DNA from 2 places in the Paenibacillus sp. OK060 genome. Region 2 is predicted to be linked to the other one. Evidence: predicted binding sites of a transcription regulator. Region 2 holds the regulator's gene; the other holds the start of a gene.
The links. The regulator NrdR, encoded in region 2, represses ribonucleotide reductase genes. The targets are predictions, from matches to a motif close to AACACNATATATNGTGTT.

Region 1 (4,410 bases), on a different contig from region 2:
TACTGCTGTATGATTTCGCATGAATTTGTTCCATCATCGCCATAAAACTAAGTACGGCTTTGCGTTGCAGTCCATCGACATGCTCCATAATCTGCGGCATACCTACACCGCCCTGGATCGTATCCAGAAGGGTTAAGCCTCCCAAAACTTTCATATAAGCGTCTTTTTCTATATCACTGAGCATGCCCCAGGTCATTTTATCATCGGATAAAGGAATCTCGTCATCGGTCCAAAATTGCATAATATTCTGATTCCAGAACATCAGAGTGAAATCATCATCCGCTCGATTCCAGTTCACAGCTTGAATTGCCGGCATGGTAAATCATACTCCAATCGTAATACCCTAAAGGGAAATTATTTATATTGAACAAGCAATGCATTCTTCCATCGTCAGCTTGTTGGTTCTTGTATAATACAGAGATTTCAACCCTTTATGAGCAGCATACAGGTAGCAGCGAGCCAACTCCCGCGTGGATACATCACTGTTTACATGCAGAATGGTTGAGATGCCTTGATCCACATGCGGCTGAATCTCCGCAATCAAATCAATTACCTTGAATTGATCCATTTGATACGCTGACTTGTAATAGAAGACATTATCCTTTTGCAAATAGGGCATTGGATAATACGTGGTTGAATTGGCATAGGTCCGTGTCTCAATTTGTTCCACGATGGGCATTACACTGGATGTTGCGTTTTGGATATAAGAGATGCTGGCCGTTGGAGCAATAGCCATGCGATAGGCATGATAGAGGCCATTTTTCATCACTTTAGACTTAAGCAGGTTCCAATCTTCAGGAGACGGAACAGCAATTCCGTTGAACAATTCTTGTACTTTCGATGTGGTGGGACGGTAATCCGTAGTCACATAACGATCAAAATATACCCCAGTCGCATAGTCCGATTCCTCGAATCCATAGAACCGTTGACCCGTTTGCTCTGAAAACTCCATACTTTTCTCCAGAGAATGATAATTCATGGTCATAAAGAAGGTACGTACAAAATCCTTGGCCTCCGAGCTCTCATAAGCAATCCTGTTTTTGGCTAAGTAACCGTGCAGATTCATGGCACCCAAGCCAACGGAATGCATTTCGGAATTGGCTTTTGCCACACCGGGAGCATTGGCTACATGTGTCATGTCGCTGACGGAGGTTAGTGCGATCATTCCCTCATGAACGGATTCCTTGATCTTGCCACTCTCCATAACATTAACAATATTGAGGGAGGCCAGGTTGCAGCTGATATCTTTGCGGATAATATCCGGTTGACCATAGTCTGTAATTTCAGAAGTTTCCTGGAGCTGGAAGATCTCTGTGCAGAGGTTCGACATTTTGACTTGTCCTACGTTTTTCAAGGCATGTGCTTGATTGGCATTGGTTTTATTAATGATGTAGGGATAACCGGATTCAAGTTGAGTCATCGCTATTTTGGTCAGCATATCCCGTGCACTGAGCGATTTCTTCTTCTTCACGCGGTCGTCAGCCAGCAAGGTATCATACATCACGTCCAGATCCATATCATCCAAATGTGTTCCATACGCCTTGTAGACACTATAAGGTGCGAAGAGGTACAGGGGCTCATTATCTTGAGCCAGCTTATAGAAACGATTAGGGACAATAAGTCCGATAGAGAGAGTTTTCAGCCGGATTTTCTCATCCGCATTAATCTTTTTGCTATCCAGCAGTTCCATAACGTCCCAACCGAAAATATTATAGTATGCTGCACCAGACCCCTTACGTTGACCCATCTGATCAGCGTAGGAGAAGCCATCTTCCATCAGCTTGAGAACAGGCGTGATGCCTTTAGCAGCACCTTCAACCCCTTTAATGACTTCACCACGAGCACGCAACTTCGACAGGTTGACAGCCACTCCACCACCGATTTTGGATAACTGCATACAAGTGTTTAGTACATAGTTTATGGAGTTCAGTGAATCATCCATTTCAAGCAGGAAGCAAGAAACCAGTTCACCGCGCCGACTTTTTCCCGCATTTAGAAAAGTAGGGGTTGCCGGTTGAAGACGCTGTTCCATCATAGAACGAGACAGCAAACAAGCCGTATCAAAGTGTCCTTGACCCAGATGAAGTGCTACGGCTGCTACTCGATCCGCATATTGCTCAAGGTATGTTTTGCGGTCATATGTTCTCAATGCATAATCAGTATAGAATTTAGAAGCTGCCATATAGGAAGGAAAGTTATATTGATAGCCATGCGTAATTTCAAATACGGTTCTAACTTGGTCAGCTGTATAGGAAGCATAGAAATCTTCGTAATAATCATGATCAATCATGAATTTGACTTGATCATCAATGTTGGCAAACGCCATGCTTTTATTTTTGATTTCTCTCATAAACTCCTCTACAGCCTCTTTATCCTTATGTAACTGGAAGAAGCCATCAGAGTCGCGCTTTAGCAGCATGTTATTTAATTCAATATGACGCAATGCGGCTCACCTCCTGTTCAAAATACTCCACATCTCTCTTGGAGCCCGATAATTCAAATTTACTAATAACCGGGACGTTATAAGATGCAGATATTAAATCTGCACTTTTGGCAAAACGCTCACCCCAGTTACGGTTACCGCTGGCGGCCACGCCAATCAGGTATGCAGAGTTTTTTTGCAAAAAAGAAGACACCTTATCAGGTATCTGTCCAAAACCAGTTGTATATGTCACAAGTACGTACGGTTCATCAATCGTCATTTGATTCTGAATCTGAACAGCCGGCAGTTGAAGCTTGGAAATAAACCTCTTAACATTCCCGGTTATAGAATCATACACAATTAGCACTATCATATCCTCCTTGACAAATGAAAGGTGATCAAAAACAAACACTATATATAGATCTATTTCTTAATTTTATATCAATATATAGCTTTGTCAAATGCTTATCGGTATCAATTTTGTGAAAAACCGGATGAATGGGCTCTATTACTAGGTTTAAAAATTTGTGGCTTAGTAGATATCCATATTCGAAGACACGATATTTGGTGCATGAGAGAATTATGATTGACATTGAGAATTGTTATCATTTAGAATTTTGAAGAAGATTCGAAAAGAGGGATGCGCTATGATGACACATTTACAACAAAATCACCCAGAGGGTGAAGGACAGACAGCAGCAGATCTCGCATGGTATGGATTAAAGAACGTATTCAAGGATTCGGTCGACAAGGCCTATCGTTTGGTATACAAAGAAACACCAGATCATGTCATTCTTGTTGCTGCAAATCGTCACGGCAAAATCGTCATTGATGGCATACCGCATCCGTTCGTTCCAAATAGTGCCCATATAGTATTACCAGGCCAACGGGTCGAGACCGTTTATTTAGCGGATGGAGAGCAGATCATATACCGGATTCATATCGGCATCATTCCATATGAAGGACAGAAGGTGTCCTCTGAGCATTTGTTGACGGAGCTTGGTAAGCCAATCACGTTTCCAGATGCACAGGTGCAGCAACTTTGCGAAAAAATCGTCTGTTACTGGCATACCGGTGATTCAACAGATCGTTTCGCAAGCCAAGCAGGTTTCCAGGACCTGCTGCATCTTCTGTTCAAGAAGCAGAACCAACACGAGAACGCACTCGAGAGAGCACGGAAATACATGCTGCATCACTATCAGGATACAATCACAGTCGAGAACCTGGCCGATGAAGCGGGCATGAGCCGCTATTATTTCATGAGATCATTCAAAGAGAAGTTCGGTCAGAGTTCGATGGACTATCTGGCAGAGATTCGCACCAACGAGGCCAAACGTCTGATGGAAGCAGGACAACCACTGAAGGACATTGCTCTGTTGGCAGGTTTCAAGGACCAACACTATTTCAGCAGCCAATTCAAAAAGCAGGTGGGATTACCGCCTCGTACATATATTGCGAACAGGAAATGCAAAACAGCCGCGTACAGCTGGCCCAATATCGGGCATTTGCTGACCCTGCAAATCATCCCCTTCGCAGCGCCCATTGATCAGTTTTGGACAGATGATTACCGTCGGAAATATCGTTATGATGTCAAGGTAGCACTCAGCCACGACTATGATTTCAACCTCAAAGCATTGATGCGGGCCAGGCCAGACCGGATTGTTGCATTGGACGAGATGATCCCCGAAGAGGAGAAAGAGAAGCTGCGGCACATCGCACCGGTGTTGTTTCTAAGTTGGCACGGAGAGGATTGGCGGCAACATCTGCGGCGAACGGCCCGTTTTTTGGATCGGGAGAATGAAAGTGAAAGATGGCTTCTTCGATATGAGGAAAAGGTGGAAACGGTTCTTCATTATATTCCTCATTCGTTTCAGCAAGGTAAGCTAATCGCATTAAGTGTGTCTCCCCGGGGCATTCAGATCTGGGGTAGAAGAGCAGGAACCGTATTTTATGACGATTTGAAGATTGCCGCGGCTTCGGGTGTGGAT
Region 2 (4,410 bases):
CGACTTTGTGGACAGCATTAGTTATTGCGTTGTTTAGTGGGGCATTTCTGTCACTGGGCATGAAAGTTGGGTTGCGCTTTGCTGCTCTGCGGTGGATGCGAAGATTATCTGTGTTACCTGCGCTTTTATTAATGTTTATGGGAATAATGAAGTTGTTGTGAGGTGAAATAATGAATATTGGCTTAACCGGCGGGATCGCGACAGGCAAAAGCAGCGTGTCCGCCTTTCTCGCCAGTAAGGGAGCGTTGCTCATTGATGCAGATGTTATTGCCCGGGAAGTAATGCTGCCCGGGCATCCCGTTTTGGCTGCGGCTGTTCAGCGGTTCGGACAAGCCATATTGAATGAGGACGGAACACTGGATCGGAAAAAGCTTGGAAGTATTGTTTTTCAGAATCCAGAAGAACGTAAGGCACTTGAGGCTATTACACATCCAGCGATCCGCAAGGAGATGCGCGAGCGCGCTGCTCTGTACGAGCTTGAACATCCGGACAAGCTGGTCGTATCGGATATTCCGTTATTGTACGAGTCAGGGCTGGAGGATGGCTTCGAAGAGGTGATGGTTGTTTACGTTCCGAGGTCAGTGCAGCTAGAACGACTGATGAGCCGGGATGGAATGACGGCAGAACAGGCAGATGCCCGTATAGACGTGCAGATGGATATTGAAGATAAGAAGCAGCGTGCTGACGTGCTTATCGATAACAGCGGCTTGTGGTCAGAGACGGAGCAGCAACTGATTTCATTTTTGCATCGTAAGGGCCTAATATGAGATTGCTGCGTAAGAAACGGGTACTGTTGTTGATGTTTGTGTCTTTTGTATTGGTGCTGTTCCTGAATACCAATTGGATGTCATGGTTCTATCCGATTCATTATAAGGAAGAGATTCGGGCCCAGTCTCAGAGTTATGAGGTTGATCCGTTTCTCATCGCTTCCATCATCAAGGTGGAGACCAATTTTAAGACAAGCAAGGAATCCAAGAGAGGTGCCATCGGATTAATGCAGCTGATGCCTGACACCGCGAACTGGATTATGGAGCAAGCCAAAATTCCGGGAACCTCATTGGAAGAATTGAAGCACGAGCCTGAAAGGAATATCCAGCTGGGCACCTGGTATCTACGTAATCTGTCAGATCAATTTGACGGGAATGAAGCGGCTATGATTGCTGCTTACAATGCAGGTCCAGGTAAAGTGAACTCATGGTTAAGGGATGGCGTATGGGACGGTTCATTCGAGACGGTCAAAGATATTCCGTTTGGTGAAACCCGGCACTATGTACAACGCGTCATTTATTATTATAATCAATATGTAAAGATCTATAATACGTTCTAAGTTAAGACACTTTGGATTCATGCTCTAAAATAAGTAGAAGCACCGAGCAGGCCGGTTGTTCACCGGCCGCTCCATGCTCCTCTGTGTACCGTATTACGATGCAGATATTATTGGTATTGACCTGCCAATTGCTGTTCTGCAATTGTTACCAGACGCTTCGTGATGTATCCACCGATCGAACCGTTCTCGTAAGAAGTCATGTTACCTTGGTATCCGTCTTGTGGGATGCTGATTCCGAGTTCTTGAGCAACTTCATATTTCAGTTGTTCGAGAGCTGCGGAAGCTTTAGTTACCACCAGGTTGTTGGAGTTACCATTGCTTTGTGCCATTGCTGTTCACCTCCTCGCGGTTGGTAAAAGTATTATGTGTCGGCAATACGATTTTCATAACTAAATGCATGCAGGCAATTTCTGGTAAAAAGTAAAACGTGGGAAGTGATCTGATTTGAAATGTCCTTATTGCGCCTACCTGGGCACAAAGGTGCTTGATTCAAGGCCGGCCAATGAATCGAAATCGATTCGTCGTCGTCGTGAGTGTGAGCAATGTAGCCGTCGATTTACAACTTTTGAAATGGTGGAAGAAACACCGCTGATCGTCATCAAGAAAGATGGCAGTCGTGAGGAATTTAGCCGGGACAAGATTCTCCGTGGCCTGATTCGGGCTTGTGAGAAACGTCCGGTCTCTGTGGAGACACTGGAAATGATGGTATCTGAGGCAGAGAAGTCTCTGCGAAATACAGCCGATGCAGAAGTAGAGAGCCGTCAGATTGGCGAACTGCTGATGGAACAGCTGTTTCCAGTGGATGAAGTAGCCTATGTGCGCTTTGCTTCGGTGTACCGTCAATTCAAAGACATCAATATGTTCATGAAAGAACTGAAATCTTTATTGTCCAAAGACAACAACGAGGATTAGTGAAACGGGTAAAAGGGGAAGAGCATTCTGGGGTTACCATCTGTGTGTTCCAGTAAAAAGGTTGTTCTTCTCCAATCACTTTAGCTTCAAGAAAAAGTTGTTGACAGCAAAAGCTGTATTTTATATGATATAGGAGTCGCCTGCGGAGCATTGCAGAGTTGGACAACTTGTTACATTCATAATTTGGGGCCTTAGCTCAGCTGGGAGAGCGCATCGCTGGCAGCGATGAGGTCAGGGGTTCGATCCCCCTAGGCTCCATACAAGAACATCATATGGACTCTTAGCTCAGTTGGTAGAGCAGTTGACTCTTAATCAATTGGTCCAGGGTTCGAGTCCCTGAGAGTCCATCAAAAAGAACGGCAGAGATGCCGTTCTTTTTTTATTAGGAGACAACTTGATTGCTTTTATACAGTCACAGAGTCTTTAAGTGGCAAAATGCTTAACTATATGACGAAATTGTCGTGCTGCGCCACGGGAAGAAAAACAAATTCCTGACCCGACTTGAATAGAAAAACAAAAACCAGGGTGCTGTAAATTAGCAGCCTGGTTTTTTTGGTAGATTTGAATTACGCACAAGTCTCGACTAGGCTGCATTTTACTTCTTCGCGGCGTTTGCGCAAGTAGGAAATACGGAAGAAGGTAGCAGCAGTTACAGCAGCCAGAATGACGCTCGTTGCGCCGATCCAACTGATGTAGCTCAGTGATGCCTGCTCGACGACAACACCGCCAAGACCAGCACCAGCGGCCATGCCAAGATGCAACACGGAGGTATTCATACTAAGCATAATGCCCGATGCCTCTGGAGCAAGTGACAATAAATAAAACTGCTGGGTTGGGCTCGAAGACCAAACGGTGAAAGACCAAAACATCAGAAGTGGGAATACGATCAACGGCGATTGTCCATCTAGTGAGAGCAGAACTAGAGCAATGGTATTAAACAGCATTCCGATGACTAATGTGCGGGGAGCTCCCCATCTATCGGTGCTGTAACCGCCGAATTTAGAACCAAACAAGCTAGCGATACCGAAAGAGAAGAGTGCGATGCTTACGCTTTGCTCGCTTAATTTGGTTATGGTCAGCAAGTAGGGCGAAATATAGGTGTAAACAACAGAGTATCCACCAATCCACATGAAGGCGACAGCCAACGCGATCGCAATTTCAGGTTTCTTCAACAGTGCAAACTGTTTGCGAATCGGAACAGGCGCCTCGCCATTGGATTGGGGAATAGCAATAAGGATTAAGAACATGGCAAGCAAACCTAGTAGACCGATAACGCCGAAAATGAGCTTCCAATCATAAACCGAAGCGGCGACTCTTCCAAGTGGAACTCCGATAATTAAGGAGGCACTGAAGCCCATTATAAGTGTTGCAATCGCACTTCCTTGTTTGCCAGGTGCAGCGAGCTTGGCAGCAACCGTCAATGAGGTAACAAGAAACACGCCGGTACTAATCGCGAGAACAACACGTGATACGAGCAAGAATGTAAAGCCTGGTAACGCGATGGCAATCAGGTTGCCTACTGCAAATACACCAAGCGCATAAAGGAGAAGTTTACGTCTCTCCATACGTCCAGTGACGGCTATGACGATCGGTGTGCCGAAGGCATAGGCCAGCGAAAAAACGGTAATCAGCTGACCTGCGACCGATACGGAGACACCTACATCTACAGCTACCTTATCCAAAATCCCTGCAATAATATATTCGGATGTCCCAACTAGAAAGCTGATAATAGCCAATATATAAATTTTCAATGCGTTCGACATACGGGTAAAGCTCCTCTCTATACTTCAATGTTTTATATTTCTAGATCTATAGAAATAATGTTTAAAAAAAATTTACTCCAGCAAATAAGGCGCATATTTCTGTGCCATTTCGCGGTTTACGCTGTAGTAGATATACGTTCCTTCCTTACGGAGGTTCAACAGTCCACAGTCTGTCAATTGCTTCAAGTGATGGGAAAGCGTTGAGCTGGCTACCGATTCCAGCTTAGACTCGATATCCGAGCAACACAAAGTTGTCTCCTCCGTAAGGAGTAAGGCAATTTTGATTCTCGTGGGTTCTCCGAGCGCTTTGTACACTTTAATAGCTTGACGCACATTCGCATTTTCTTCTACCATCGTAAATTCACCTTTTTTCTAACTATAGTTATTTCTATATCCGTAAAAATAATG

Region 1: the regulator NrdR is predicted to act here: its motif matches at 2,830-2,847, upstream of nrdI (class Ib ribonucleoside-diphosphate reductase assembly flavoprotein NrdI).

The regions. Positions count from the first base shown of each region.
Region 1 covers NZ_FNFR01000002.1:586,385-590,794, reverse strand. The annotation lists gene nrdF (class 1b ribonucleoside-diphosphate reductase subunit beta) at 1-316, opposite strand, end outside; gene nrdE (class 1b ribonucleoside-diphosphate reductase subunit alpha) at 359-2,443, opposite strand; gene nrdI (class Ib ribonucleoside-diphosphate reductase assembly flavoprotein NrdI) at 2,430-2,789, opposite strand; partial or broken gene BLS14_RS33545 (helix-turn-helix transcriptional regulator) at 3,070-3,831, shown strand; gene BLS14_RS33540 (ABC transporter substrate-binding protein) at 3,928-4,410, shown strand, end outside.
Region 2 covers NZ_FNFR01000007.1:367,669-372,078, forward strand. The annotation lists gene BLS14_RS25255 (manganese efflux pump) at 1-161, shown strand, start outside; gene coaE (dephospho-CoA kinase) at 171-767, shown strand; gene BLS14_RS25265 (lytic transglycosylase domain-containing protein) at 764-1,327, shown strand; gene BLS14_RS25270 (alpha/beta-type small acid-soluble spore protein) at 1,435-1,656, opposite strand; gene nrdR (transcriptional regulator NrdR) at 1,772-2,239, shown strand; tRNA gene BLS14_RS25280 (tRNA-Ala) at 2,425-2,497, shown strand; tRNA gene BLS14_RS25285 (tRNA-Lys) at 2,514-2,586, shown strand; gene BLS14_RS25290 (MFS transporter) at 2,806-4,002, opposite strand; gene BLS14_RS25295 (ArsR/SmtB family transcription factor) at 4,075-4,356, opposite strand.